Regions from separate parts of the Colwellia sp. MEBiC06753 genome, predicted to be linked through region 1. Evidence: riboswitches for the same ligand, from Rfam matches in the RefSeq annotation. Region 1 holds a riboswitch; each other region holds the start of a gene.

Region 1 (10,232 bases):
AAAAGCTCGAGAAGCAGGCGAAAATGTTTTGTTTGGCTCGTCTCGACAGGCAGAGCTACTGCATGCTGCGCACTTATCTGAGGCTAAATTAGTGGTTATTGCCTTTGGCGAAGATAAACAATCGGCAGAAGTGATTCAAAAAGTGCGTTCATTATCACCGTCAGTACCGATATTAGTGCGCACTAGAAACGATGATCAGCTTGAAATGTTGCAAAATGCTGGCGCTAATGAGGTTGTTCCAGAAAGCTTGGAAGGAGCGTTAATGTTGGTGTCGCAAGTATTATCACTATCAGGCGTACCTTTCTCACGAATTATTCGTCGTGTACAAAAAGAGCGTAAAAACCATTACAACCATTTACATGGATTCTTCCAAGGTGAGCATACCGATATGAGCCCTGATGCGATGGATCGAATTGAATTTGCTCATGCTATCCTGTTAACGCCAAACTCTTTTGCAACAGGTCGCTCTATATCTGCATTGGATTTACCCGCTAGGCGGGTCAATGTCATCGCATTAAAACGCAATAATGTCGAGTTAGAAGAGCCTGATGAAAATATGATTCTGATGGCTGACGATACTTTGATTGTGCGTGGAAAACCGCGCAGAGTTGAGCGTACAGAACGCTTTTTACATGAAGGCAGCTAAATAACCTCAGCTTCACGTAAGCCATGCGTTTCTAGCGGCTATTTTTACTGCCTTCTACGTTACTTTGTAGCGAAATAGCCGGCTATTCCTGCTCCCAAAAGCCTTAAATTCAGATAAAAATATCAAGCTAGAAATATAAACTATGACTAAGTTATTGTTTTATTTTATCTTGCACTATTTCTTATGCAAACCAGAGGTTAAATAAATAAAAATTCTTTTATCTGTTGCTCTTTTTCAAGCGCATCTTCAATGCCAATGGAAATAAGCTTTTTGCAGTAGTGCTTATCAAACAATAAGTAACTAAACAAACTGGACTCTGGATCATTTTTTATCCCTAGTGTTCTAAATAGCATTCGAACACCTATCGGCAGACAATGGTAATACTCTGTAGCTATGGTATTAAAATCTTCACTTGGGTTAACCATTAAACTGTCGATATGTTTTAATCCGTCATGCTGTAATCGATCTTTCTCGCTAATTAACGACAGCGTGTTATTAATTCGGTGCATTCGCTCTAAATCACTTTGCAAAGTATCGGCAAATACCGAGTCCAGCATATGACCGGCGATAGTCGAAATGGTTGGCGGGTGAGGGTTATTTTCCATCGCATATATTTCTGCTTTTGGCTGCTCAACCCCGATAACAAAAATTCGCTCTGCCCCTAAATGAATAGGTGGGCTAAGGGGAGATAATTGATGGATAGAGCCGTCACCATAATGTTGCTTTCTTATTTTCACGGAAGGAAAAACCAAAGGGATAGCTGATGAGGCTAATAAATGATCACTACTAATCTGGCATGGCTCGCCAATACGCTTAGCGCGGATCCAAGGCTTGATATGGCTGGCCGATTGAAAAAACGTAATTGAATCGCCAGAGCTATAGTTTGATGCGGTTACTGATAATGAAGACAAATAATTATTGAGAATGTTGACATCTATTCTTCTAAAATCAATGACTTCATCTAACAAACGCCTAAGAGGGGCATTATTTAACAAACTACGCGCTGTTTTATTGGCATAATCGGCTTGAAAGCTTGCCAAGAAACCAGAAAAAAGGTTACCAAACACCTGTGGCGTGCTGCTTTGATAAATTTTATTGCAGCTTAGATTTTTCCATAGAGATTCCAGTTTTCTAACGCCCAGGTGATAACATGATGCGTAGCAGGCAAGGGCTGTAGCATTTAATGCGCCGGCTGATGTTCCTGATAATATCGGGAAAGGAATACCGTGATTGCGCGGGATAAATTTTGCAATACCAGCAAGCACGCCAACTTGATACGCTGCACGAGCACCGCCACCAGTTAACAGTAATGCATTTTTGCTGCCTTTATAGGTTTTTTTAGTTGTCATTCAGCTGGTTTAAAACGAATTTAGTACAATTAAATTGTAATGTATCTTAAGGTTAACAACCACTTTATCCTTAAAAATCAAGTAATAAAAAAGCCAGCGTGAGCTGGCTTTTTATAAGCGACATAAGAATTATTAACCAGTAAACAATTATAAACTAACGTCTACCAGAAAATAATTAGCTGCTGACGCGAGCGTTAGCAGCGTCAGCTAAAGGTTGCGACCCTGTTTGAAGTGAAGCTAAATTTGCAGAAACAACACTTTTAGATAATTTTTTAATCATCAATTCGCCAGTTTCTACAGAATTTTGTGCAGCTGCGAACTCCAACAAGTTTTTACCATTACATTGAATACTGTCAAAAATACCGCGTATTTTTAATTTGTTCGACTTTAAAAATGAACGCATGCGTTTTTTGTCATCAGCGGCAACGTACTCACATACACTTTGTGCAATGTTGTTAGCGTGTGCCTGAGGTACTGTGACTACAGACGTTAAAGTTAAAGCTGTGATGGTAGAAGCTAGTAATAATTTTTTCATTTTAATAACCTTAAATCAAAATTCGTTTTAGTTAAAAAAAGAAAAAACCACTGGAACGTACCCTTTTAACGAGGTAACTCCGCTGTCATAGGCAACAATATTATTGCCCTTAGACCGGTGGCTTTGCGTAACACGCTTTCACGTGCTTTGCCTTTTCTTTGTCACCTTTAGTATTACCAATAATTGTTACAAATTGCAACATAAATGGTAACAAATGTAGCCAATTTGTTGGGGTTCCGCGTTAGTTTATTGATATTTTGTTAAAAATAAAAAAGGAAGCATTCGCTTCCCTTTTTAAATAATTGACTAAATATACTGAGGATAACGAGTTAACTCTGGTTTAAAATTGCATTTCAGGTACGTGAGCTGGCACGACTAGCTCACCAGCGGTTAGCTTAACAATTTCTTCAACAGAGACGCCTGGCGCGCGCTCTAGTAGGTGAAACTTACCGTCTTTTATTTCAATAAATGCCAGATCGGTTAATACCTTCTTAATACAGCCTTTGCCTGTTAAAGGTAGGGTGCAGCTATCAAGTAATTTCGATTCACCGTGTTTAGAGGCATGGGTCATAGTAACAATAATATTGTCAGCCCCCGCTACTAAGTCCATTGCACCACCCATGCCTTTGATTAATTTACCCGGAATCATGTATGAAGCAATGTTACCGTATACATCTACTTCAAAAGCACCTAGTACAGTTAAGTCGACATGACCGCCACGTATCATGGCAAATGATTCAGCTGAATCAAAAATTGATGCGCCTTTAATTGCTGTAACAGTTTGCTTGCCTGCATTGATCATATCAGCATCAATGGTTTCTTCCGTTGGGAATTGCCCCATACCTAATAAACCGTTTTCAGATTGCAGCATTACTTCCATACCTTCTGGTACATAGTTTGCCACTAGAGTTGGAATACCTATGCCTAAGTTGACGTAGTAACCGTCTTGTAATTCTTGCGCAACGCGCATAGCAATTTGTTCTCGAGATAACGCCATGATTTGCTCCTTGTTGCGCAGTTAGCTATTTTCTGTGGTACGAACGGTGCGTTGTTCAATACGTTTTTCGAAAGTCCCTTGAATTAGACGATCTACGTATATGCCCGGTGTGTGAATTTGATCTGGATCTAATTCACCTGGTTCAACAATTTCTTCTACTTCGACTACAGTAATTTTGCCGGCAGTTGCCGCCATAGGGTTGAAGTTTCTAGCAGTTTTTCTAAAAACTAAGTTACCGTAGCGATCCGCTTTCCACGCTTTAACAATGGCAAAGTCACCTTTAATTGACTCTTCTAAAATGTACATACGACCATCAAATTCACGTTCTTCTTTGCCTTCGGCAACAGGTGTACCGTAACCTGTTGCTGTGAAAAATGCCGGAATACCAGCTCCGCCAGCTCGCATTTTTTCTGCTAAAGTGCCTTGAGGTGTTAACTCTACTTCTAATTCACCAGACATCATTTGACGCTCAAACTCGGCGTTTTCACCTACGTATGAAGCAATGATTTTTTTGATTTGGCGATCTGGTAGTAAAACACCTAAACCAAAATCATCAACACCACAGTTATTTGATACCAGCGTTAAGCCTGTTGTGCCTTTACGTTTAATTTCCGCAATTAAATTTTCTGGAATACCACATAACCCAAAACCGCCAGCAATCACGGTCATATTATCTTCTAGACCGGCTAGGGCCTCTTCGTAACTTGAAACGACTTTGTCGAATCCTGCCATTTTTGACTCCTCACAAAGCGCATTCGCGCTGTCAAAACTATTATTCTTGTTGTGCTCGGTAGGCGGTGGATACTTTAGATATCGGGCTTCGAGCTAATTTGTCACTAATAAACCAGCCAGCATTGAGCAATTTATTAAAGTCGATGCCAGTTTCAATGCCTAAACCATTGAGTAAATAAACCACATCTTCTGTCGCGACATTACCTGATGCGCCCTTAGCATAAGGGCAGCCACCTAAACCGGCAATGGCACTGTCGACAACCTTAATTCCCATTGTTAACGCAACGTAAATATTGGTTAACGCCTGACCGTAAGTATCATGAAAGTGAACCGCTAATTTTTCAACCGGTACTTTAGTACTAACTGCAGTTAACATTGCTTGTACTTTTTGAGCTGTACCTACGCCAATAGTATCGCCAAGTGATACTTCGTAGCACCCCATTTGATAAAGCTTTTCAGCAACTTGGGCGACTTTTTCTGGCGCAATATCGCCTTCGTATGGACAGCCAACCACGCAAGAAACGTAACCACGAACTTTTATATTGTGTTGCTTAGCTGCTGCCATAATCGGTGTAAATCTATCGATACTTTCTTCAATCGAACAATTAATGTTTTTTTGACTAAAGCTTTCTGACGCGGCACCAAAAATCGCTACCTCATCAACTCCAGCGGCAAGTGCTGCTTCAAAGCCCTGCATATTAGGCGTTAAAGCGGCATATGTTACGTTTGGCGATTTAGCAATGCCTTTAAAGACATCCGTCGAAGTCGCCATTTGAGGTACCCACTTGGGTGAAACAAAACTACCGCTTTCGATATAGCTTACGCCTGCGTCAGTCAGTTGATCAATCAGCGCGATTTTATCTTGGGCTTCAATAAACGTTTTTTCATTTTGTAGGCCATCTCGCGGCCCTACTTCAACGATTTTTACAAATGAGGGTAGGGACATTAGTTTTCCTCAGCTTCAAATGCTAATAACTCGGCACCACCATCAACCATATCGCCTTTAGCAAAATAAAGCTCAGTGACTTTGCCAGCGCTTGGTGCCTTAATGGTGTGCTCCATTTTCATCGCTTCCATAATAACCAGCGGCTGATCTTTTTCGACGGTTTGTCCCGATGTAACTAAAACATCAACCATAGTACCGTTCATTGGCGCGACTAATCCGCCATGACCTGCATCATTATTGGCGTCACCTAAATCAGGCAAAATGCGAGTGAAGTTAAAAACGCCATTAGGGCGATATAAACTAATTTGTTCGTTATTCACTGAAATTTCGGCAACACTACGGTAGCCGTCAATAGTAAAAGATAATGAACTTTCTTTAATATGGCCTTGGCAATCAAAGGTATTACCGTCAACTGCTATCAAATAATAGCTATCATGGCCTTCGCGCATTTGCTCCACAGTAACATCGAACTGTTTATCGCCATGAGCCAAGCTAAATTCGTGAATATGCGGCTCATTTAATCGCCAAGCATTGGTCATATTCCATGGCGAATAAGGATCTAACGTTTTAGCTGCTTGTTGCTGAGCATCTTGTGCACGGCTCAATACTAGGTAAAGTGCTGCCATTGGCAGTTCATAAGCCAGTGCTTGTTGGTCTTTATGAAAAATAAGATCTTCATGTTTTTCAATAAAGCCAGTATCTAATTCAGCTTCTACAAATGCCTTTGACGTTGCCAAGTTATAAAGAAAATCAATATTGGTGGTAACACCACTAATACGATATTCAGCTAACGCTTTGGCTAAGCGTTGCAAGGCTTTTTCACGTGATTCATCCCAAACAATTAGTTTGGCAATCATCGGATCGTAAAACACGCTAACTTCATCACCTTGGCGAACACCGGTATCAACACGAACATATTCGCTTTCTACTGGCGGCACTAAAAAGGCTAATTTACCGGTTGCTGGTAAAAAGTCGTTATTTGGATCTTCGGCATAAATTCGCGCTTCAAAAGCATGACCTTTGATAGCTAATTGTTCTTGTGATTTTGGCAGCTTTTCACCTGCTGCAACGCGTAATTGCCATTCAACTAAATCTTGATCGGTAATGAGCTCGGTTACTGGATGTTCAACCTGTAAACGCGTATTCATTTCCATAAAGTAGAAAGAGCCGTCAATATCTAGTAAAAACTCAACGGTACCTGCGCCTTGGTAACCAATGGCTTTTGCTGACTGAATAGCGGCTTCACCCATTTTGGCGCGAAGCTCATCGCTCATGCCTGGAGCAGGTGCTTCTTCAATGACTTTTTGGTGACGACGTTGCACTGAGCAATCACGCTCAAATAAGTAAACCGCGTTATCATGGTTATCGCAGAATACTTGAATTTCGACATGACGTGGCTGAGTCAGGTATTTCTCTACCAGCATGGTATCATCGCCAAAACTTGATGCTGCTTCGCGTTTAGCGGCAGCTAGACCTGCGCTGAATTCATCACTTGACCACACTTGGCGCATGCCTTTACCGCCACCACCAGCAGTGGCCTTTAATAGTACTGGGTAGCCCATATCGTCAGCGGCTTTTTTTAATACCGCTTCAGATTGATCTTCTCCGTGATAGCCTGGCACTAATGGTACTTTTGCTTGTTCCATAATGTTTTTAGCGGCTGATTTTGAGCCCATGGCTTCAATTGCGGCTACTGGCGGGCCAATAAAGGTAATATTATTTTCACTACACAGCCTACAGAATTCAGCATTTTCTGAAAGAAAACCATAGCCAGGATGAATTGCCTGAGCGCCAGTCTGTTTGGCCGCAGCAATCACTTTTTCAGCAACTAAATAACTTTCACGCGACGGTGAAGGGCCTAAATAAACTGCCTCATCAGCCATGTGAACATGTAAAGCATTCGCGTCGGCGTCTGAATAAACCGCAACAGTGCGAATGCCCATTTTCTTGGCGGTTTTGATCACGCGGCAAGCTATTTCGCCACGGTTGGCAATTAATATTTTAGTAAACATTTTCGAAGTCAGGTTTGTTGTCATGTTATTGCTCCTGCAACCAGCTTGGCGAACGTTTTTCAAAGAATGAACCTAGCCCTTCTTGGCCTTCTTCTGATACGCGAATCGCAGCAATGCGTTTACTGGTTTCATTCATAAGCTCAGGGGTAACGGTTTGATAGGCGACATCAAACGCTAATTGTTTGGCTTGTTTTACCGCAGTAGGGCCATTTGCCAATAGGGTGGTTATTAGTTTTTCTATTTCGTTATCGAGTTTATCTATTGGCGCAATTTCATCGACTAAGCCAATTTGCTGGGCTTTATTAGCGAAAAAGCGTTCAGCGGTTTGGAAATAGCGGCGGCTCGCTTTAAGGCCAATTGCGTTAACAACGTAAGGGCTGATAGTGGCAGGAATTAAACCAAGTTTAACTTCGCTTAGGCAAAAGCTGGCTTTGTCACTTGCAACCACCATATCGCAACAACTTGCTAAGCCAACTGCTCCACCAAATGCTGCGCCTTGTACTTTGGCAATGGTTGGCATTGGCATAAAGTTAAGAGTATGCAGCATTTCTGCCAAGGCATTAGCATCGCTTAGGTTTTCTTCATAGCTATAAGAGGCCATGCGTTTCATCCAACCTAAATCTGCACCTGCAGAAAAACTTTTGCCAGTTGACGCTAATACCATAACGCGAATACCGTCGATGTTGGCAATCTCGTTAAATGTTTTGGTTAATAGGGCAATAATGTTGTCATCAAAGGCATTGTGCTTATCTGGATTATTAAGGGTAACAGTAGCTACCCCACGTTCATCAATATTGGTAAGGACTAAATGATTCATCTTTTTAATCCTTACATTCTAAAGATGCCAAACTGAGTATCGGCAATCGGTTTATTAAGTGAGGCTGAAATCGCTAAGCCTAAGACTTGTCTAGTTTCAGCAGGATCAATTACGCCATCATCCCATAAACGCGCAGAGGCATAATAAGGGTGACCTTGATGTTCATAGTTATCGATAATTGGCTGTTTAAATTTAGCCAGCTCTTCGTCTGTCCACGACTCGCCTGATTTTGCCATTTGGTCGGTTTTAACCTGAGCTAATACGCCAGCGGCTTGTTCGCCACCCATTACCGAAATGCGTGCGTTTGGCCACATAAATAAGAAGCGAGGATCATAAGCACGGCCACACATGCCGTAGTTACCTGCACCAAAGCTGCCACCAATTAATACGGTGAATTTAGGTACTTGTGCACAAGCAACTGCGGTTACCATTTTCGCACCATGTTTGGCGATGCCGCCCGCTTCGTATTGTTGACCCACCATAAAGCCATTGATGTTTTGTAAAAACACTAATGGAATTTTGCGTTGAGCACACAGCTCAACAAAGTGCGCGCCTTTTTGCGCTGACTCACCGAATAAAATGCCATTATTGGCAACAATGCCCACTGGATAGCCATATATACGGGCAAAGCCACAGACTAATGTTGTGCCATATAACGCTTTAAATTCGTCAAATTCACTGCCATCAACTACGCGGGCAATCACTTCGCGCACATCGTAAGGCAAGCGTGGATCTTTCGGGATGACGCCATAAATTTCTTTGGCATCATATTCAGGTTCCGTTACCGCTTGAATATTGAGCTGCATTGGCTTAACGCGGTTTAAGTTTTTAACGGTATTACGGGCAATTTCTAAGGCATGATGATCGTTTTGGGCATAATGATCAGAAACCCCCGAAGTGCGGCAATGAACATCAGCGCCACCTAAATCTTCGGCACTAACCACTTCACCTGTTGCTGCTTTTACCAGTGGTGGGCCTGCTAAGAAAATGGTGCCTTGCTCTTTTACGATAATCGACTCATCAGCCATTGCTGGTACATAAGCGCCACCGGCAGTACACGAGCCCATAACCACGGCAATTTGTGGGATGTTTTGCGCTGACATATTAGCTTGATTAAAGAAAATACGACCAAAATGTTCGCGATCAGGGAAAACATCATCTTGGTTTGGTAAGTTTGCGCCACCTGAATCAACTAAGTAAATACAAGGTAAATTATTTTCTTGCGCAATTGCTTGTGCGCGCAAATGTTTTTTCACGGTAAGCGGGTAATAAGTACCGCCTTTAACCGTCGCATCGTTCGCAACAATCACACATTCTTGACCGCCAACGCGACCTATACCTGTGATTATGCCTGCGCTTGGTACATTGTCTTCATAGACTTTATATGCGGCTAATTGGGACAGCTCTAAAAATGGTGAACCGGCATCCAGCAATTGGTAAACGCGGTCACGAGGGAGCAATTTGCCACGAGATAAATGACGCTCGCGACTTTTTTCACCGCCACCTAATTTGATGGCTTCAAGCTTAGCCTTTAAGTCATCAACTTGGCGCTGCATATGTTCAGCGTTATCAATAAAGTCTTGGCTTCTTGTATTTATTTTGGAAGTTATCTTAGGCACGATATTTCCTTTAATTTCTTATCGTTATTTGATGTTGTCATTGTGGCGTAGGCCGTAATCTTTGACATCGCATCGGAATAAAAAATTCCGGCCTTCGCCGGAATGACGAAGAGCAGGAATTTTGTCAATCACGAACAATTATTTACTTTCGTTAAACAGCTCACGACCAATTAACATACGTCGAATTTCAGAAGTCCCAGCGCCAATTTCATATAATTTAGCATCACGTAATAATCGACCTGCTGGGAACTCATTGATATACCCGTTACCGCCTAATAATTGAATGGCATCAAGCGCCATTTTAGTGGCCAGTTCCGCGGAATAAAGAATCACGGCAGCAGCATCTTTACGGGTGGTTTCACCGCGATCACAGGCTTGCGCAACCATGTAAACATAAGACTTAGCCGCATTCATTTGGGTGTACATATCAGCTACTTTTCCTTGAATTAACTGGAATTCACCGATTGATTGGCCAAATTGTTTACGGTCGTGAATATACGGAACAACTAAATCCATACAGGCATCCATAATGCCTAAAGGTCCGCCTGATAGCACTAAGCGCTCATAGTCAAGACCAGA
Region 2 (10,232 bases), on a different contig from region 1:
GGTAATCGTGTGCAATTTGTTGTGCTAGTTATTGCCACTGGCTTGTCGTGGGGCGTAGGGGTTTTAGCTGCCCAGTATTTTGGCGCAAATCGTTCTGAAAAAATTAGACAAACTATTCAAATTGCTATTGTTTTTGCCCTTTCTGCATTTACGCCAATTGCTATCGCTAACTTTTATTTTGCAGATACGATTATCGGTTGGGCGTCTGACGATCCGGCTGTACTTGGTTTTGGCGAACGCTACCTTTGGATCACTATGCCAAGCTTAATATGTGTTGGTGTTATTTTAATTGTCGAAAATGCCCTGCGTAGTATTGGGCAAGTTAAACTACCTATGGCGTTTAGCTGCTTTGCTATCACAATTAATGTTGTACTTAATTATTGGCTAATTAATGGTGGTTTAGGGATTCCAGCATTAGGGGTGGAAGGTGCTGCTTGGGCAACTTTACTTTCTCGGTTGCTACATGTGGTTACACTATTTTGGTTTTTATTGCACGTTAAGCACATGCTGGCGCCGAAATCTGGTGACTGGACGTTACTGAACAACCGTCATCAATGGTGGAAAATATTTTCATTAGTGTGGCCGATGATGATCAGCTTTGGTATTTGGTCGATAGGTACCTTTGCCTATCAACTGATTTATGGGCAATTGGGTACAGAAGCATTGGCGGTGATGAGCTTGCTGTCACCAGTTGAGGGGATTTTCCTCGCTGTCTTTTTCGGTTTAGCATCAGCATGTTCAATTATGGTTGGTCAATGTTTAGGTGCTGATCAATTCGATAAAGCTTGGCAAGTGGCTAAATCGTTTTTATTGCTTTGTCCGTTGGTGGCGTTTGCGCTGGGTGGCTTAATGTTAGCACTAGAGTCGTTTATTTTAAGCCCTTATCAGAATATGGCTGAACAAACATTGGCTACAGCCCATCAAGTATTCATTCTTATTGCGCTTTTAGCTTGGCTTAAAGTGAGTAATATGACGTTGGCCTTGGGTATACTGAGGGCGGGAGGCGACAATAAATTTTGTATGTTTACCGACATCATTGGTATGTGGCTGGTGAGTATTCCCTTGGTGTATATCGCAGCTACCTTTTGGCAGCTTCCCTTGTTATGGGTCGCATTAGCCGCTTATGCTGAAGAAGTTGCAAAGTTATGTTTATTTGGCTACAGGGCACTGTCAAAACGCTGGATGAAGAATTTAGCAACAATTGATTAATACAAAAGCTCGCTTTATTACCGAATGGTTAGTTAATAAAGTTTTCATATATTGCCAAACCCCAGCAAAATATCATTAAACCAAAGGCGATAAATACACCGGCAGAGCCAAGATCTTTTGCTCTGCCAATTAGTTCGTCATGTTCAGTAGTAATTTTGTCTGCTAATGCCTCGATGGCAGAGTTAATAATCTCAGCAAACAGAATAAATGCTAAGGTCATTAGTAAGATCATTAGCTGAGTTGTGCTTTTGGCAACGAAAAATGAAATAGGGGCTAGCAATAAACATAATAGTAACTCTTGACGAAAGGCTGCTTCATGCTTGTAAGCTGCTTTAAATCCTTTAAATGAGCAAACTGCGGCATTGAAAATACGTCGAATACCTGTGCCATTTGCCTTGGTTACTTTTGCTATTTTGTCGGTCATTATTGTTAACTCGGTTAATGCAAATTTAGCTCAACACGTTCTAGTAAAATTACCATAAATTACCCTTCATCAGATTAAGTTTTTGTAACAGTTGTAGCCTCAATGTTAAATATCTGGTCTGACGTGTTATAAATCGTTATTTTTGTTGAAAAGATTAATTGATTTAGGCAAAATCGCCGACCGATTGGCAAGGTGCTTGAAAAAGCACTCGCGCAAAGCTCCAGGTCTAACGATTATTCTATGATGGCTGAGCTGCACGAATTTTCATTTTATATTGCTGATCCTCGGTATTTTTTAATTAAGAGGTAACAATGACCTGTGGTTCTCAATTATCAATTGAGAAGGATCTCCACCCAGAATATCTATATGCAAAACTAGTTGGCACGGCTTCAACTATAGATATTAAAACGTTTTACAATGAATTATTTAGTGTTGCAGAAGGCGAAAAGCTGAATAAGCTAATGATTGATGCCACAGAGCTTCAATTAGATTACGGTTCGTCTGAAATTGTTCAAGTGATCAAATCAATTATGAACAAACTTGCTAACTTTAAAGTTGCACGTATAGTTTCACATAGCGGCCACAAACAGCTATTAATTCAGCAATTTGCTGAAAATGAATCACTGCCGGTTAAAAACTTTAACTGTTATGACTCTGCGCTGAATTGGTTAATTGACGAATAGTTTGTTTTTTTTACTAACTTCTGGCTAAAATCATAAGCTTGATTTTGTAGGTTAAATTTAACCTTATGATTTGTATAGTAAAATATATTGGCACTTGTTTTGATATATCTTTAGCAATAGCAACATTTAAGGATATTAAAATGACAAAATTTGCAGCAGGTGCTTTATTACTTCTTTCAACTCCACTAATGGCGCATGACATTAATACCGACGCCTGTGACGTTAATATAAATGCTGGTGTTAAAATTAATAGTCAAACACTGAGCTTTTACAAAGATGATCGTCAGTTATATCAAATTATCGGTGCTCATCAGTTAATCGTTGATGGCGAAGAAGTCTCGTTGTCCGCGTCTCAAGAAAAATTGGTTAATGATTATTCAACGAGCATTCGTGCAGTTGTTCCGCAAGTAAAATCGATTGCTATTGAAGGTATTTCGCTGGCAACCGAAGGGGTTAACTTAGCGTTTAATGAATTGCTTGGCGAAGATAATGATATTGGCCGCGAATTAACGGAAGAACTGAATAAAATGAGTGCAGAAATAGATAAGCACTTTTCTGTTGAGCGTGGTATTGAGTTCAATGAAGACGGCTTTGTTGGCGAAGATATCTTTGGTGAAGACTTTGAACAACGCATTGAAGACACGGTAGAGCGTGCAGTACAAAGCTCTATGGGCAGTTTGTTAATGGCTGTTGGTCGCGAAATGATGTTTTCAGGTGGTGACATGGAAGCATTTGAAACTCGTATGGAAAACTTTGGTAGCCAAATAGAGCAGCAAATGGAAACGCGCGCATCAGCAATCGAAGCAAAAGCAGATGAGGTTTGTTTATCAGTACTGGCTATTGATCAGCTAGAAAGTGCGATGCAACGAGAAATACCTGAATTAGCAGAATTTAATCTCATTGAAGTGCGTCATAAAGACCATAAAAAAGCGTATTTGCAATAAAGAAATGAATTAATTAGAAAAGCACCGAGTTAGGTGCTTTTTTTTCGTGGTAAACTTAGCCAACCTTCACTTTATATCATATCAAGTAAGTGCCATTTGCCATGTTAAATGCTGTTCAACAACTTTATCGTCATCGCAAGCAGCTAAGCACTAAGCCTTTTAATGCCCGAGGCAAAAAAGTTAATCGTTGTGAGTTTTGCCAGTTGGCTAAGGCTAATTGTATTTGCGCACTAAAACAAAGTAGCATGGCTAACTCGGCGTTTTGTTTATTGATGCATGATGCCGAGGTCTTAAAGCCAAGTAATACCGCACGGTTAATTGCAGATATTGTACCTAGTACTTACGCCTTTATTTGGTCTCGTACCGAGCCGCCATCAGGTTTATTAGCATTATTAAGTGATCCGCATTATTTGCCATTAGTGGTTTTTCCCAAACAATATGCAGCGCCTTCGCAACAAGTTTTTGAGAATAATCTTCCGGATGAGCTTATAACCGATAAAACCCCACTGTTTATTTTACTTGATGGCAGTTGGCGCGAAGCTAAGAAGATGTTTCGTAAAAGTCCGTATTTGGTCAACTTTCCCGTTGTTAGCTTTAGTGACGAAAGTAACCAAGTAAAAGCGCATTATATACGAGATGCTCAAGTTGAAAATCAGCTGGCAACGGCACAGGTGGCGGCAAAAATATTGGCATTTTCAGGTGATAAATTGGCGGGTAAGCACTTGTCTCTTTGGTTTGATTTGTTTAATTTTAATTATCAAAAAAGTGTCTGTCAGCTAAATAAAGGGCGACAAGATGCACTAGCAAGGTACCAACATTTTATCGACAAGGAAGTAAAATGATCACCACTAAACGTATGACGCTCAGACCGCTGATCCAAAATGATTGGCCATTTATTATTGATCTGCTAAACCAAGCAGATTTTATTAACAATATTGGCGATAAGCAGGTTAGAACTCAGCAAGACGCACTTGATTACATTACTAATGGTCCAGCAAAAATGCAGGAGACCTATGGTTTTAGCTTAATGGCAATGGTGTTACCTAGTGGAGAACAGATTGGGCTATGCGGCTTGTTAAAGCGTGATGAATTACCATCGCCAGATTTAGGCTATGCACTGCTGCCGCAGCATTATCGCCAAGGTTATACTAAAGAAGCGGCACAAGCGGTATTGTCGCATTATCAAAAGATCAGACCTGTTTTAGCCATTACTAGTGAAGACAATCTGGCGTCTCAACAGCTATTACAAGGTTTGGGCTTTGCTGGCTTTGAAGACCCGCGTATTACCGAAAACTACCCTGATGGTATTAGTGCCTTTATTTATCGTTAACTTATCTTAAATTGCTGCTGGTTTAAGTTATTGCAGGTTCAAGTTACTTGGCTGGTGGCATTAAAATAGCCTGTTTTTCTTCGGCTAATGTTTTTAAATACTCCCAAACCGTAGAAACGCGCTTTAAACGCTTTAATTCTGGGTGCGTTATTAACCAGAAGCTTCGGGTAATAGCTATCTCTTCAGGAAACAGTTTCACTAAGTCTTGATCCATTTCGGCGAGAAAACACGGCAAAATGCCAATGCCGAGCCCAGATTTTATCGCGGAATATTGGCTGATAACGCTGGTGCTGCGAAAACTTGGCGTGATTTCGGTATTAATTTCGTTCAGGTAACTAAGCTGTTCGGTAAATAGCAAATTATCAACGTAAGTGACCCACGGCAGTTGTGAAAGGGCATTGCTACTGGTTGCACTATATTCGTCGAATTTAGCGCTAGCACAATAAAGTTGTAGCTTATAGTCGGTCAATTTGGTCACGATCATCGACGTGCTTTTCGGCTTTTCAATGGCAATAGCAATATCAGCTTCATTGCGGCTGATTTTTACATCTCGGGTAAATTGCAATAAGTCGATATCTATTTTTGGAAAAGCCACTTTTAACTCAATTAAATGCGGTGCGATAAAGTGGTTGCCAAACGCTTCGGTAACACCAATTCTAACGACACCGGTATTGCCAATATTTTGTTGAGTAATTAAATCAAAAGCAAAGTGGGCTTCTTGTTCAATTTTAGTGGCAGACTTTACCAGCTGCTTACCATCGTCAGTTAAGACATGGCCGCTAGTGGTGCGCTCAAAAAGGTGTGCCGATAACTGACTTTCAAGTTGATGCAAGCGACGAGACACCGTTGACGGATCAAGTCCCAAACGACGAGCGGCCACAGATAATCGCTCAGCGCGTGAAACCTCTAAAAATATGCGTAAATCGTCCCAATTCATCAGCTTAGTATAAATGTTTTATTTGTGTTTGCATATATGCAAGCTAGCTTGCGTTAAAGTTTGTTGTGCATTGCTAAGCTAGGTACTACCTTAGCGACATTGTTTATGTTGAAGCTATTGAGGCCAACTATGAGTATCAAAGAAATTCCACTAATTATTGGTGGCGAAAGAGTTCAGTCTAAATCAGACCATTGGTTAGATGTATTAAACCCGGCAACACAAGAAGTGGTGGCGCGCGTACCGATGGCGACACCAGAAGAAGTTGCGGCAGCGGTAGCTTCAGCAAAAGAAGCGTTTAAAACTTGGTCACAAGTTTCACTAACTAACCGTATGCGTATTATGCTTAAGTTTCAAGAGCTTGTACGTCAACATACTAATGAGATTGCACAGTTAATAACCGAAGAACATGGTAAAACGTTACCTGATGCTGAAGGTGAAGTAGGGCGAGCATTGGAAGCGGTAGAAAATGCTTGTTCAATTACGCGCTTACAACTAGGTGAAATGGCTAACAATGCCGCGACTGGTGTTGATACTTATACATTAAATAAACCGCTGGGTGTTGGTGTCGGTATTACTGCATTTAACTTCCCAGTAATGTTACCTGCATTTATGTTTCCACCTGCCGTTGCTTGTGGTAACACCTTTGTGCTTAAGCCTTCTGAGCAAGATCCATCATCAACTATTCGCTTTGTTGAACTTGCAATGGAAGCTGGTATTCCTGCTGGTGTAATTAACGTCGTCCATGGCGGTCCAGATGTGGTAAATGCATTGTGTGAGCACGATGATGTTAAAGCGGTTTCATTTATTGGTTCAACTAATGTTGGTACCCATGTTTATAACCATGCTAGCAAGCACGGTAAACGCGCACAGGCGATGATGGGCGCGAAGAACCACATGGTTATTATGCCTGACGCTAATAAAGATCGTGCAATCAATGACTTATTAGGCTCAGCATTTGGTGCGGCTGGTCAACGTTGCATGGCAAATCCTGTGACTATTTTAGTGGGCGAAGCGCGTAACTGGTTACCAGAAATTGCTGAGCGTGCAAAACAAATGAAAGTGGGCCCAGGTACGCAGCGTGATGCAGATCTTGGTCCAGTGGTTTCACCGCAAGCGAAACAGCGCATTATTAAGTTATTAGACTCTGGTGTAGAGCAAGGCGCTACGTTATTGGTTGATGGTCGTAACTGTGTGGTTGAAGGTTATGAAAACGGTAACTTTGTTGGTCCAACAATGTTCTCGAACGTAACGACTGACATGGATATTTATACCCAAGAAATTTTCGGCCCAGCATTATGTGTATTAGAAGCTGAAACCTTAGAAGAAGCGATTGAAATTATTAACGCTAACCCGAACGGTAATGGCACCTCTATTTTCACTTCAAGTGGCTGGAATGCACGTAAGTTTGAAAACGATATTGATGTTGGTCAAGTTGGCATTAATGTGCCAATTCCTGTACCAGTTGCATACTTTAGCTTTACTGGCTCTCGCGCTTCAAAATTAGGTGACTTAGGACCAAACGGTAAGCAAGTTGTGAGCTTCTGGACACAAACTAAGTCAGTTACTGCGCGCTGGTTTGAACCAGATCATCAAGATGGCTCTGAAGTACACACGACTATTAGCTTAAAATAATTAGCTTAAAACAATCTGTTTAAATTAATCTGTTTAAATTAATCGAAAGATTAATAAGTTAAAAAACGAAAAAGCGAAGTTTTTAAACTTCGCTTTTTTATTGCTTCTTTCCTTGCGTGTAAAGGTTGTAGCGGAGAGCTAAATTTACATTAAATCCGATAGGCCGGTAGGTCGACATTAATCAGTTTTAAGCCATTTAACTCCATTGCACCGGTTGCGCTCGATTCACCATCGCCACTAAATTCAAAATCAAATATGGTTTTAATAAATACACCATTGCGCTTATTAAATGCAGGGCGAGCACTACGGCGAGCTATCGATATCAACTGTAAACCTTGTTGCTGGCAATAGCGCTCAGCATGGACTCTTGCTGTTTCTGTGACTTTACGTAAATACCAGAAATACCAACCGAACAGAAAAATGGCTAAGAAAATATAAATATCACCCATAAAATACTCTTGGTTTGTGGAAATAAATTAGCTAGCTATGATTTCGTTTATTTTTTATCAATTAAACTTTTAATTTATTAAACATTATTAGTTAAATAGCTGACCAATGGCTTTGGCTAAGGCATCTGAGCGCGTTTCACTGCGCATCACACTAAATACATGTGGTCGAAGCGCAGGTATTGCAACTAAATCTTTAAAAATCGCATTAAATAATGCCAAATCTGATTTGGCGGCCAAAGCACTTAGCATTGCTTCTAATGTACTAGGTGTTAACGCTTGCCAGCAGCGGCCAGCAATTGTTATTAGCACATCGTCACTTGGCTCACTGGCAATTAATTCACTAATAAACGCTTGGACATGTGGATGTTCTGCAGAACTGGCAAGTGCGCGAACAATATGAGCAAGCTTAGTATGTTGTGCCGTTTGCTCTGAGGGGGGTAATGCAGCTAGTTGAGCTTGAGTCGCTTCAGCTTTGATTAATTCTGGCGTTAACGCAATAAACGCATCAATCAGCGATACCGATAACGTTTGATTCTCTAAAGCCTGACATAATGGCAGAAATACTGGCTCTGGAAACTTGTTAAGGTGCTTAGCGATATCTTTAGCAATTGTTGGATTGCTTACCTGACTAGCAACATCACTGATGCCTTGAATGCCAATCGTTTGCCAATTGTCCCAATCGCCATTACCTGCAATATATTCTTGAAAGTGCTCAAAATGAATACTTGGCGCTTGTTTTAATTCATTTTTTACTATGCTGTTGATCGCCGCCATTTTATATTCAGCTGGGGTGATATGATAAGGGTTACTATTGAGCAACTCTTGTTGCTGCTCACTTGGGTCAACGGTTAAATCTTTGCCAAGGGCTTCAATAATTATCGCGATGAAGTGATTTCTGGCGCCTTGATTTAATAAACCACGCTCATCAAGTGGTAATTTGATAAACCATAAATACGGCGTTTTTTGTTTCGCTTGCCAAAATACTACACTGAAACAGGCATGTCCTTGAATGGGATAAGGGTAAGGTAATTGATTATGCTCGACTTTATTAAAATCATCTTTGCTGATTTTGGTTATTTTTCTGCCAATGTCATAAATGCGAAACTGCGAGCCGGAAGCACTAAGAAGTTCAGAAATTGTGTCGATGCGATCCATAAGATAAAAATTAGTCGAAATTTGCGGTCATTATAAGGATAATGCCGCGTTAAAACTATGCCAAAACTAGGTTAAAGCTAGATTAAACCTAGATCAAAGCTAGGTTAAAGCAAAGAGAGTCGTTAGTTTTATATGTCTAAGTCTTCAATAACATTATTGTTAGCCGCGCTAACTGAATCGTTACAAAGTGCCGCGCTTTGGAGCCAAACAGAGCCAAGTGCTGAGCAACTTGCAAGCGCTCAACCATTTTGTCTTGATACGTTAGCATTTGAGCAATGGCTTCAGTTTATTTTTATTCCGCGAATTAATGCGATGGTTGCACAAAATATTGCGCTGCCAACCAATGTTGCTATTTATCCATACGCTGAAGAAGTCTTGGAGCCGAGTAATATTAAGCATCAGCAAGTACTTAATGTGATCAAACAAATTGATCAACGCTTATCAGAACAAAGCCACCATTAGCAAATGCTAAAAGCGAAAGCTGCCATTTTGAGTAACTATCATGACCACAGACAATATCGATAACCCTGAGCAAGTTTTTGATGATAAACCAGTGCTTAATATTTTATATCAGGATGATTATATTGTTGCCATCGATAAGCCTTCAGGGTTATTTGTTCATCGCAGTTTTTTAGATAAAGATGAAAAATATTTTGCCTTACAGTTAGTGCGCGATCAGGTGGGTAAATATGTTTATCCGATTCATCGCTTAGACAGACCTACTAGCGGTGTACTGCTGTTTGCTTTAGATGAAGTGACGGCTAAAGCATTAAATGAATTGTTCGATAATCGCGCAATTACTAAAACTTACTTTGCGCTAGTGCGAGGCTTTTTAGAGGGCGCTGGTGAGATTGATCATCCGTTAAAATTAAAGCTGGATAAAATTGGCGATAAATATGCCAGCCAAGATAAAGCACCGCAATCGGCGCAGACTTTTTATCAAACGATTTGCCAAGGAGCAATTGATAAGCCGTTAGGTAAATATAACTCAGTGCGCTATTCGTTAGTGAAATTAGCTCCTAAAACCGGACGTCGTCATCAAATCCGCCGTCATTTGTCCCATCTGCGTTATCCGATTATTGGCGATATTAATTATGGTGATAATAAGCAAAATCCGTTTTTTCATCAGGAATTTGGCTTTAAACGGCTGATGTTACACGCCCATTCGCTTAGCTTTGAACATCCACACAGCAAGCAGCCACTTACTATAATCGCGCCATTTGATCAGCAATGGCAGCAGGTGTTTGCAGCCATGAGTTGGCCTATAGCTTCGATTGAGCCGTGAATAGATAACTCATTAGATATCTCAGTAGATCATTAAAAAAGAGCCCAATAGAAAACTCAATTTAACACTCGTATTAGTGCTAATTTGGGCCAGATAAGGTAACAAAGTTTGAGTTGTACGCTTGATACAACACATCTAAATGATGAGGTTGTTGGAAGCTTGAATCAGTATCGCTATTGGCGAC
Region 3 (10,232 bases), on a different contig from region 1:
GTGTTAAATGCCATTACCGTTATTTTGGTTGGGGGCTGCGGCTATCTCGGCATTAGCTGTTAAAGAGTTGGCAGATGATAGGAAAAAACAGCAACATCAAAGACGAGATTACTCGAGTGAACGGTTAAATCCATTGGATATTGATAAGTCACCTGTGGCCATTTATCCCAGTGAGTTATTTAATACTGAACAAATTGCTACGCCAACCGTTGGCAGTATTTTATGTTGTGGTATCGGCGGCTTACTCGACCATACAGGCATTTGGGTAGGTGATAATACGATTATTGAATTAGATGGTAATGGTTTAGTAAAGCCAGTTTCCAAAGAACGATTTACCAAAGAGCGTTCAGGCAAACACATATTTGTTGCCTGTGATGCGAATGCAATTCCGCTAAGTGATGAAGTAGCGGCACATCGGGCGATTCAGCAAATTTATCAATATCGAGAATATGATCTGATTAAAAATAATTGTCACCATTTTGTCTGGCAATGTTTTGAACCGGGCGCACAACGGTTAACAACATTTAGTGCGTTGAATAAAAAGATTGCCAAGCGTTTTAATCAAAAAATTTATTGGGATTTATGCCAATTTTGACAATTTAGGCTGTACAGCAGTTAAGCCACACGCTATAACATGCCTTCTAAGTTCAACTATCTCTAAAAGCGTTTGAAATACTTCATTTTATTCATCGGCTCTTTCTTCGTTATTTGCCTTATCTCCTTAAGTATCTTGGCTGTTAAAGTTATTGACTTTCAGCCCTTAGTTACCCAACAACATCAAATCAATAGTGCTCATGCTGATCATAGTAAACAGCTAGCAAAACGCTTGTATAAAGTGATACGAGGACGTTCGTCAGAAAGTAGCTTGCGACTTACTCTGCCGGAAATTAACGGGCTTAGCGCACTGCTTCACCGCGCGGTAGCTCAAATAGCAGTAGATATTAAACTATCAGAACAAGGGGCAACACTTAGTAGCACTGTTTCGTTAGCTAAGGTTATTAGCGGAGCCTATATAAATTTCAGTACAACATTATTACCGTCTGCTCATGGAATTAATCTCTCAGAAGTAAAGCTAGGCACTGTTACTTTAAGTGGTGACTTTAGTATGAGTTTAATTAAACTCATTGTTGATTACTTTACTGGCGAAGATACCGCTCAGCAGCTACTTGATACGGTCAGGGCGGTGGCGATTAAAAATGATGAACTTGAGGTTACATTAAATGTCTTAGAAGATTTATTGGCGCTAACAAGTGAGCAAAGCTTGTTTAATAGTCTTAGAGATAATTTAACCATATCGGGAGACAAAGAACTGATAAAACAGTACTACCAGTATCTTATTTCGCAATCACCAATTGTTGGTCGTAACACTAGCTTGGCCGATTTTTTTAACCTTGCCTTTAGTTATATTAATCAACTTAACCTCAAACAGCCTGCAAGTTCTTATGTCGAGCAAAATCGCGCAATGTTAGTGGCTTTAGCCTTATATTTTGGTCACGATAACTTTGCTGTGTTAATTGGTAATATCGATAAACTGACACGCACTGAAACGAATAGGCAACGAATTCATCGTCGTAGTGTTACGCTGGCAGGGCGTAATGATTTGCAAAAACATTTTATTTACTCTGTAGCCATTCAATTATTGAGTAATAATAGCGCCAGTGATGCGATAGGCGAATTTAAAGAGTTTCTTGATAGTAATAAAGGGGGCTCGGGCTTTAGTTTTGTAGACTTGCTGGCGGATAGGGCGGGTACGCGTTTGGCTAATATTGCCACGTATTCAGAGCAACAAGGGCAACAGATTCAGGCGTTGTTAGTGTCTGTTACCGATGAAGCGTTACTGCCAAGTATCGAAAATTTAGCCGAAGGGTTAGATCAGCAAACCTTTGAAAATAAATACCAAGGTGTTGACTCTAAACAATACCAACAGGTGCTAAAGCAATTAGATTCGCACCTTAAGACCTTACCGTTATATCAAATGGCATGGCGTTAACTGTCAGTATTATTGTGTTGGCCAGTAATATATCCACCGCCATAGCAGTTGATTTAGAATAAACATGAAAAAGCCAGCGTTAGCTGGCTTTATTATAAAATATCTAAACTCGTTTAGTGCGTGTATCTAACGCTAAACTGATGACTAAGCTTAAGCAAATAGGCTCATAATATTGTCAATAGCAACCATCGACTTTTCACCGGTAATACGGTTTTTCACTTCAATTTCTTTGTTGTCTAAGTTGCGCTCGCCAATAATTAATAAGTAAGGCGTACCCATTAATTCGTGATCGGCGAACATTACCCCAGGGCGCTCTTTTCGGTCATCGAATAACACTTCTACACCAGCGTCTTGAAGTTGCTGATAAATTGAATCTGCGGTTTCTTTAACACGCACAGACTTATGCATATTCATCGGCACAATTGCCGCTTGAAACGGGGCGATTGCAGTTGGCCATTTAATGCCATTTTCATCGTGGTTTTGCTCAATTGCTGCTGCAACAATACGAGAAACACCTATACCGTAACAACCCATGGTTAATGTTTCGTGCTTGCCATTTTCCATTAATACGCCACAGTTCATGGCATCGGCATACTTTTTACCTAATTGGAAGATGTGACCAACTTCAATACCACGCTTAATAACGATTTTACCTGTGCCACAAGGACTAGGATCGCCTTCAACCACGTTGCGAATATCTTCTACGCTGTAATTGGTTGCATCACGGTCCCAGTTAGCACCAGTAAAGTGGAAACCATCTTCATTCGCGCCACATACAAAGTCAGCTAAATGCGCAGCGCTACGATCAACAATTACTGGGATGGTTAAAGCAACTGGACCAATTGAACCGGCGTTGCAACCAACTGCCGCTAAAATTTGTTCATCACTGGCAAAAGTTAATGGCGCAGCAATTTGTGGTAAGTTTTCGGCTTTAACTTCATTTAACTCATGATCGCCGCGAAGCACTAAGGCAATAATTGGTTGTGTTTGACCTTCTTCCGCATGCCCTAATACTAATAAGGTTTTAACCGTTGCCTTAGCATCAACATTTAATGTTTGTGCAACAGCGGCAATGGTTTTGGCATCCGGTGTAGCTACTTTAGTTAACTCTGCTGTTGGCGCAGGGCGTTCGCCTTGTGGCGCTAATGCTTCTGCTTTTTCTACGTTGGCTGCGAAATCACTGCTGTCACTAAAGGCAATATCATCTTCACCGCTATCGGCAAGTACGTGGAATTCGTGTGAACCTTCACCACCAATTGACCCGTTATCCGCAATTACCGGGCGGTATTCTAAACCTAAACGTTCAAAAACACGGCAGTAGGCATCAAACATCACTTGATAGGTTTGTTTTAAACACTCATCGCTAGTATGGAAAGAATAAGCGTCTTTCATTAAGAATTCACGGCCACGCATTACACCAAAACGCGGGCGAATTTCATCACGGAATTTCGTTTGAATTTGGAATACGTTAATTGGCAGTTGTTTGTAACTGGCAATTTCATTGCTGATTAACTTAGTGATCACTTCTTCATGTGTCGGACCTAACACAAACGGACGTTGATGACGGTCGTTTAAACGCAGTAATTCCGGGCCGTAATCATCCCAACGTCCCGATTCTTGCCACAAATCAGCAGGCTGAACCATAGGCATTAAGGTTTCTATAGCGCCCGCGCGCTCCATTTCTTCACGGACAATTGCTTCTACTTTACGAAGTACTTTTAGGCCTGTGGGTAACCAGGTATACAAACCAGAAGCGACATTACGTACTAAACCTGCACGTAACATTAATTGATGACTAATAACCTCGGCACTTGCTGGGGTTTCTTTTAAGGTAGAAACTAAATATTGACTGGTACGCATTGATTCAAATCCGACAGGCGTGTTTAAAAATTGGCGCTATTCTAGCAGGGCAGTTTAGGAAAAAAAATGGCGATAAACGCTTTTAATGACAAATAACCGGTGAAACTGAAAGAATTGTTAGATTTGGCTGCTGGTAACACCGTGAGATCTTAGTTGCAGAACGCATTGAAATTTCGTCAGCGCGTCATTTTTTTCACAAATACCACCACGAATAGCGCAATGGTGAAGCTGCCGGTAAAGGCTTCAAAAGCGGCAATGGCACGCGATATGCCTATTGGGGTAAAATCGCCATAGCCTAATGTGGTAAAGGTTACTACTGAATAATAAAGGCAGGAAAAAAATAAACTCATGTTATCAAGCAGGCTAGCGCTGGCTTTGAACATTTGGACTTCACCACGATAATTTAACCCTGTTATGGCATAAAGCAGGGCGCATAAGATGATCATGGCAATGGATATGCCAATAATACGCAGTGGCGCTTCACCATAACCACAAAATAAATCAACAACCTTAGAGTTAAAACGCTTAACGCTGTATTTGGGTTGTTGCATACGGCGCATGGTTAGCTCTTTTTGAATTAACCATCCAGAAAGCGTAAATATGCCTTCATGCTCGGCATGTTTTCTCAAATCGCGGTAAACTTCTTCGGCTTGTTCATAGTAATCAATAGCTTGCGCTTTATGGTGCGCTTTTTCCGCTTTATTTGCGCGATGCTCTTGTAATACTTTACGACCAACTTTGATATTTTCTATTTTACTCTCTGACCAACGCACACCTAGAAGATTCGTTTCAATCAAACTGGCACAATTTAGGTTAGCTAAGCGCAGGTCGGCTTTCATTAAGCTGCCATGATTTAGCTTTATATTAAAAAGGTGCGCACCTTCAAGGTTAGCTTTATAAAAATCAGCGTAAGTAAAGTCGTATCCTTGCTTTTGATGGTGATTAACTAAATTAATATTTGCTAAGTTGGCATACTTTAAAGAAATGCCACGCAACAGCCCGCCGGATTGAGCATAAGCTTCTAGCTTTTTTTTGACATCATCACCGGATTTATCGATTTCTTGATCATGCCAATAACATAAGCCATTACCAATATCGGGCTCTTGGCAATGACAACCAGTGAAATCAGTGTATTGACATAATTTAGTCGTTTCATTCATGCTTTTAGTATAGTGTGGCAAACCTAAATTGCTAAAGGAGCAAATTGATCAATGTCGTTAATAGTGAAAGCTGTTGATTATCAGAATCAGCAACAAATGAATGAGTTATTGGAATTACTTGATGGCTATGCCAAAGATCCAATGGGAGGTGGAGAGCCACTAAACGAAGAAGTAAGGAACAAATTAGCGAGTGAAATGGCTGCTCGTGGCTTTGTTTTTAGTTTTATCGCTTATTTGGACGATGTACCTGTGGGGCTAGCGAACTGTATTGAAAGTTTTTCTACGTTTGCGGCAAAGCCTGTGATCAATATACATGATATGGCGGTCGTTAACGGCTATCGTGGTAAAGGTATCAGTCAGGCATTGTTGGCTGCAGTTGAAAACCATGCTAAAAAAGTTGGCGCCGCGAAAATCACGTTGGAAGTGTTAACGGGTAACACAGTAGCGATGAATGCTTATAAAAAGTTTGGTTTTAACGGCTATGAATTAGACCCAGCAATGGGTAAAGCCGAATTTTGGGAAAAGAAATGCCGTTAATCTACCGGCTTTAAATTACCGTTAATTACCTTTACTTAATTAACGGTAATGGAACAACCTAAAGGCACTAGATTGCAGTGCTAGGTTGAGGACTAGGTTAGTTGGACGCGCTGAATTTAAAAGCATTTAAAAACTTGTTCTAAAAATTAATTGCTCGGCGTTTACCTGTTGGCTTTTTAGTTTCTTGCTTTTTATTTTCTTGTTTATTCTTGGGCTGTTTTTTGGTTCTTTGACCGTGTTTAGACTTTCCTAGATTTTGCTGATTTTTACTGCTTCCTTGGTATTGATCGTTTACATTACTAGGTGATTTTTCTTTTATTTCTTGAGGTTCTAGGGGCGTTTTTATTGGGTTATGACTTTGATTGTCAGCATCTGTTGTAACTTCAAGCTGCTCAACAAATTGAACCTCGATAATGTAATCACCAAATTGAATGTAATCACCATCGTATACTTTTTTACGTTTTTGAAACTCCACTTCGTTATTTAATAAGACATAACCTTCGCTAATGGCAACTTTTGCTTCGCCACCACCAGAAACTAAGTCAGCAATTTTTAATAATTTATAAAGCTCGATGGGTTGTTGATCTATTTCTATTAACAAGACATTAGGCATGATTTGGATAATTCGAACAAAAAACTAATAAATTAGTAAAATATTATCATGAATTGTTTAAATCTGCATCGCTAATAAATACGCGGCTTAGCGCGTTTTTTAATCAATTTTAACGATGGGGATTTTATCAAAAATGTAATGTAAATGAAAAAAAGTGTTGTGTAACAATGTGTAATCTGTATAATTCGCCGCGCAAGAAACGGCAAGGTATCTGAAAGGGTATTACGCAAAGCTACCGGTCTAAGACTCGACTTAAAAAGTAAGGGTTATGACAGCGGAGCTACCTAATGCAGCAGGGACCTTTTGCGCGTTTCAAAAATTTAACTTAATTTATTGAATTGTTGTAAAGGATATATCTAAATGAAAAAATTACTTCTTGTTCCTGTTGTTGCATTATTAACTTCTGTTTCTGTAGCTCCTACTGCTAACGCTTCAGATATTGCACAAAGCTTATGTGAATATGTTGCAGCTGATAACAAAAAGCGTTTACGCTCTTTCCTAAAAAGCAATGATTTAAAAATCCGCTCTGTATTTGATTTAGTTCAATGTAATGGCCAAAACTTATTAGAGTTCGCATCAACAAATAACGCTGTAGATACTGGTTCATTAATGATCAGCAAATTACCTAAATCAACAGTTAAAGGTATGTTAGCGTCAATCACTTCAGTAGAGCTTGCAAAAGAAGCTAATGCTCGTGTAAACGGCTAGTAAAAAGAAATTCCATAAAAAGCGAGCCTAGTGCTCGCTTTTTTTATGCCGAAAATTTTATTATTTAAAATAAGAGCTGTTTTTATAACTCTGCCGCTTTAAGTAATCCTTACTAATGTAGTGAATATAGCACCCGAAAACGCTAGTAGCAGTTATTTCTAGGGGGGGTAGTCATACAGTAAAAATATTGGAATTAGTCGAAAATTTAAGTGTTAGTAAAAACAGAACTTTTAGAGAAGTTTGGATAAAGAGTGGTGGGCGATACTGGGCTTAAACCATTTAAATGGCACGGGTTGTAAAAAGTAGAAGGTGCTTGCTTGCACTGACAGCGCTTTATTCATCGTCCACATTGCAGCGTTTGTGAAGCAGATTAATGCTTTGCCTTAGGTCGTCCTCGAAGTCTTTTAGTCGAGGGGCTTCAAGAAAAATTAGGAGATTCCAGCTTAAGAGACCACTGGAATGACGAATATCGAGCCTATAATTCACTGCATTTAAACGCAAGAGTAAATATCACTTAGAAAGATAATCTAGAATGAGTAGTGGTGGACGATACTGGGCTTGAACCAGTGACTTAGTAAGGGTTGTAAAGAGTAGAAGGTGCTAGCCTGCACTGACAGCGCTTTATTCATCGCCCACGTTGCGGCGTTTGTGAAGCAGATTAATGCTTTGCCTTAGGTCGTCCTCGAAGTCTTTTAGTCGAGGATCTTCAAGAAAGATTAGGATATTCCAGCTTAAGAAACTGCTGGAATGACGAATATCGAGCCTATAACTCACCGCAGTTAAACTGCAATAGTAAATATCATTTAGAAAGACAAAATAGAATAAATAGTGGTGGACAATACTGGGCTTAAACCAGTGACTTGCCGCGGGTGGTAAAGAGTAGAAGGTGCTCGCACCTTAATAATTAGTGCAAATGAAATATAGAACAAATAGTGGTGGACGATACTGGGCTTGAACCAGTGACTTGGTGCGGGGTGTAAAGAGTAGAAGGTGCTTGCACCGTAATTAAAGCTGCATTAAAAAATATCACTTGGAAAAAACAATGAAACAAATAGTGGTGGACGATACTGGGCTTGAACCAGTGACCCCCGCCTTGTAAGGGCGGTGCTCTCCCAACTGAGCTAATCGTCCATATCTGGAAAGATAATGGCCGATTAAATGCGTGGTGGACGATACTGGGCTTGAACCAGTGACCCCCGCCTTGTAAGGGCGGTGCTCTCCCAACTGAGCTAATCGTCCATATCATTTAATCAACAGAGTGCTCTAGGTTAGCCATGTTTTCACACTTTGTACATTTGTTTATGCAAACATAAAGTGGTGGACGATACTGGGCTTGAACCAGTGACCCCCGCCTTGTAAGGGCGGTGCTCTCCCAACTGAGCTAATCGTCCAATTTTATGGTAACTAAGAGATGTGTAATCACTTCTAAAAACAGAAGTGGTGGACGATACTGGGCTTGAACCAGTGACCCCCGCCTTGTAAGGGCGGTGCTCTCCCAACTGAGCTAATCGTCCGTCTCTGTGGGGGCGTATTATAGGGAGAAGTAAAAAGCTGTCAACACAAATCACGCGATTTTTAGAAAATTTTAAAGATTTTAATTTAAGTGCAGAAATTTTAGACATCGTGATTATTTTCTAAGCTTTTCTTGGATATATCTCATATTAGTCACAGACAAAAGTGTATTAAAAAATGATTGCCTGATAAAATAGCCGGCAATTTTTTACAGTAATTTAGATTCGACCAAGTAATGGTCGAATGTTTGAAAATTTGGTGAGCTAAAAATGACATTAACAACCCGATTTGCCCCGAGTCCAACTGGTTACCTTCATGTAGGTGGAGCTCGTACCGCGTTATACAGTTGGTTATATGCCAAGAAAAATAATGGTGAGTTTATCTTACGTATTGAAGATACCGACTTAGAACGTTCTACGCAGGAGTCGGTTGATGCCATTATGGACGGTATGAATTGGCTGAATTTAGATTGGACGCAAGGCCCATTTTTTCAAACTCAACGTTTTGACCGTTATAAAGAAGTTATTGATCAGTTAATTGCATCGGGTAACGCTTATCGTTGTTACTGTACGCCTGAAGAAGTAGATGCCATGCGTGAAGAAGCACGCGCCAAAGGTGAAAAAGAAAAATATAACGGTATGTGGCGTGAGCGCACTGATTATCCAGAAGGTAAGCCTTTTGTTATTCGTTTTAAAAACCCGCTTGATGGTAACGTGGTTATTAACGATCAAGTTAAAGGCGAAATTGTTATTGCTAACAAAGAGCTTGATGATTTAATTATCGCCCGCTCTGACGGCAGCCCAACTTATAACTTAACGGTAGTGGTTGATGACTGGGATATGAAAGTGACTCACGTAGTTCGTGGTGATGATCATGTTAATAACACCCCGCGCCAAATTAATATTTTAAAAGCGTTAGGTGCACCAATTCCTGAATATGCTCATATTCCAATGATTCTAGGTGACGACGGTAAACGTTTATCAAAACGCCATGGTGCGGTATCGGTAATGCAATATCGTGATGATGGCTACTTACCAGAAGCATTACTTAATTATTTAGTGCGTTTAGGTTGGTCTCACGGCGATCAGGAAATTTTCTCTCGCGAGGAAATGATTGAGCTATTTGATTTAACTGGATGTAACCGTGCACCATCAGCATTTAATACTGATAAGCTAATTTGGGTAAATCAGCATTATATGAAAACGTTAGACCCTGCTTATGTTGCTGAACATTTAGCATGGCACATGGCAGATCAAGGTATCAATACCGAAAACGGCCCTGCGCTTGAAGAAGTGGTAAAAGTACAAGCAGATCGCGTTAAAACCTTAAAAGAAATGGCAGAAATCTCACGCTATTTTTATCAAGATTTTAGTGAGTTTGATGCAACAGCACTGAAAAAGCATTTACGTCCTGTAGCTGCTGAGCCATTAACTTTAGTGAAAGAAAAATTAACGGCACTTGATGATTGGTCAGCAGCGCCAATCCACGCAGCAATTAACGAAACCGCTGAGCAGTTAGAATTAGGTATGGGTAAAGTAGGTATGCCACTTCGTGTTGCAGCAACAGGTGCAGGTAACTCACCATCACTTGATGTGACATTAGCATTATTACCTAAAGATAAAGTATTAGCCCGAATTGATATGGCGTTGGCGGCAATCGCCGAGCGCGCAGCCAATAGCTAATTAACTATTTCGTTATTTGATGTTAAGAAAGCCAGCTTGTAATTGCTGGCTTTTTTATTTTGTTCTTTCTAAAGATAAATTTGTGTTAACCCGTATTACGTTACTGACCAAATAAAGGTTATAATAACGCGTTATTAGATATCACCGCTATTAGGAGCTTCGCTTGAATT

The links. A riboswitch is a leader RNA that binds a small molecule or an ion and turns the genes downstream of it on or off. The one in region 1 is predicted to bind cyclic di-GMP.
Region 2: another riboswitch for cyclic di-GMP. It lies ahead of ACOB82_RS15315 (hypothetical protein); the one in region 1 lies ahead of ACOB82_RS01825 (DUF3718 domain-containing protein).
Region 3: another riboswitch for cyclic di-GMP. It lies ahead of ACOB82_RS13180 (DUF3718 domain-containing protein); the one in region 1 lies ahead of ACOB82_RS01825 (DUF3718 domain-containing protein).

The regions. Positions count from the first base shown of each region.
Region 1 is NZ_JBQMTM010000001.1:401,055-411,286, forward strand. It holds gene ACOB82_RS01815 (cation:proton antiporter domain-containing protein) at 1-646, shown strand, start outside; gene ACOB82_RS01820 (patatin-like phospholipase family protein) at 844-1,995, opposite strand; gene ACOB82_RS01825 (DUF3718 domain-containing protein) at 2,171-2,530, opposite strand; cyclic di-GMP riboswitch class I at 2,600-2,692, opposite strand; gene ACOB82_RS01830 (3-oxoacid CoA-transferase subunit B) at 2,871-3,527, opposite strand; gene ACOB82_RS01835 (CoA transferase subunit A) at 3,549-4,259, opposite strand; gene ACOB82_RS01840 (hydroxymethylglutaryl-CoA lyase) at 4,300-5,205, opposite strand; gene ACOB82_RS01845 (acetyl-CoA carboxylase biotin carboxylase subunit) at 5,205-7,217, opposite strand; gene ACOB82_RS01850 (enoyl-CoA hydratase/isomerase family protein) at 7,243-8,034, opposite strand; gene ACOB82_RS01855 (carboxyl transferase domain-containing protein) at 8,046-9,653, opposite strand; gene ACOB82_RS01860 (isovaleryl-CoA dehydrogenase) at 9,792-10,232, opposite strand, start outside.
Region 2 is NZ_JBQMTM010000021.1:57,413-67,644, reverse strand. It holds gene ACOB82_RS15325 (MATE family efflux transporter) at 1-1,209, shown strand, start outside; gene ACOB82_RS15320 (diacylglycerol kinase) at 1,238-1,633, opposite strand; cyclic di-GMP riboswitch class I at 1,810-1,893, shown strand; gene ACOB82_RS15315 (hypothetical protein) at 1,945-2,316, shown strand; gene ACOB82_RS15310 (DUF2884 family protein) at 2,457-3,260, shown strand; gene ACOB82_RS15305 (tRNA-uridine aminocarboxypropyltransferase) at 3,362-4,102, shown strand; gene ACOB82_RS15300 (GNAT family N-acetyltransferase) at 4,099-4,590, shown strand; gene ACOB82_RS15295 (LysR family transcriptional regulator) at 4,634-5,527, opposite strand; gene ACOB82_RS15290 (CoA-acylating methylmalonate-semialdehyde dehydrogenase) at 5,657-7,159, shown strand; gene ACOB82_RS15285 (DUF3301 domain-containing protein) at 7,309-7,608, opposite strand; gene ACOB82_RS15280 (DUF3549 family protein) at 7,696-8,763, opposite strand; gene ACOB82_RS15275 (YqcC family protein) at 8,896-9,225, shown strand; gene truC (tRNA pseudouridine(65) synthase TruC) at 9,266-10,048, shown strand; gene ACOB82_RS15265 (hypothetical protein) at 10,128-10,232, opposite strand, start outside.
Region 3 is NZ_JBQMTM010000016.1:52,853-63,084, reverse strand. It holds gene ACOB82_RS13210 (lecithin retinol acyltransferase family protein) at 8-595, shown strand; gene ACOB82_RS13205 (hypothetical protein) at 731-1,990, shown strand; gene ACOB82_RS13200 (proline--tRNA ligase) at 2,141-3,850, opposite strand; gene ACOB82_RS13195 (ion channel) at 4,027-5,010, opposite strand; gene ACOB82_RS13190 (GNAT family N-acetyltransferase) at 5,062-5,547, shown strand; gene ACOB82_RS13185 (RNA-binding S4 domain-containing protein) at 5,687-6,160, opposite strand; cyclic di-GMP riboswitch class I at 6,352-6,448, shown strand; gene ACOB82_RS13180 (DUF3718 domain-containing protein) at 6,521-6,868, shown strand; tRNA gene ACOB82_RS13175 (tRNA-OTHER) at 7,409-7,502, opposite strand; tRNA gene ACOB82_RS13170 (tRNA-Val) at 7,924-7,999, opposite strand; tRNA gene ACOB82_RS13165 (tRNA-Val) at 8,032-8,107, opposite strand; tRNA gene ACOB82_RS13160 (tRNA-Val) at 8,184-8,259, opposite strand; tRNA gene ACOB82_RS13155 (tRNA-Val) at 8,307-8,382, opposite strand; gene gltX (glutamate--tRNA ligase) at 8,650-10,062, shown strand; gene ACOB82_RS13145 (DEAD/DEAH box helicase) at 10,226-10,232, shown strand, end outside.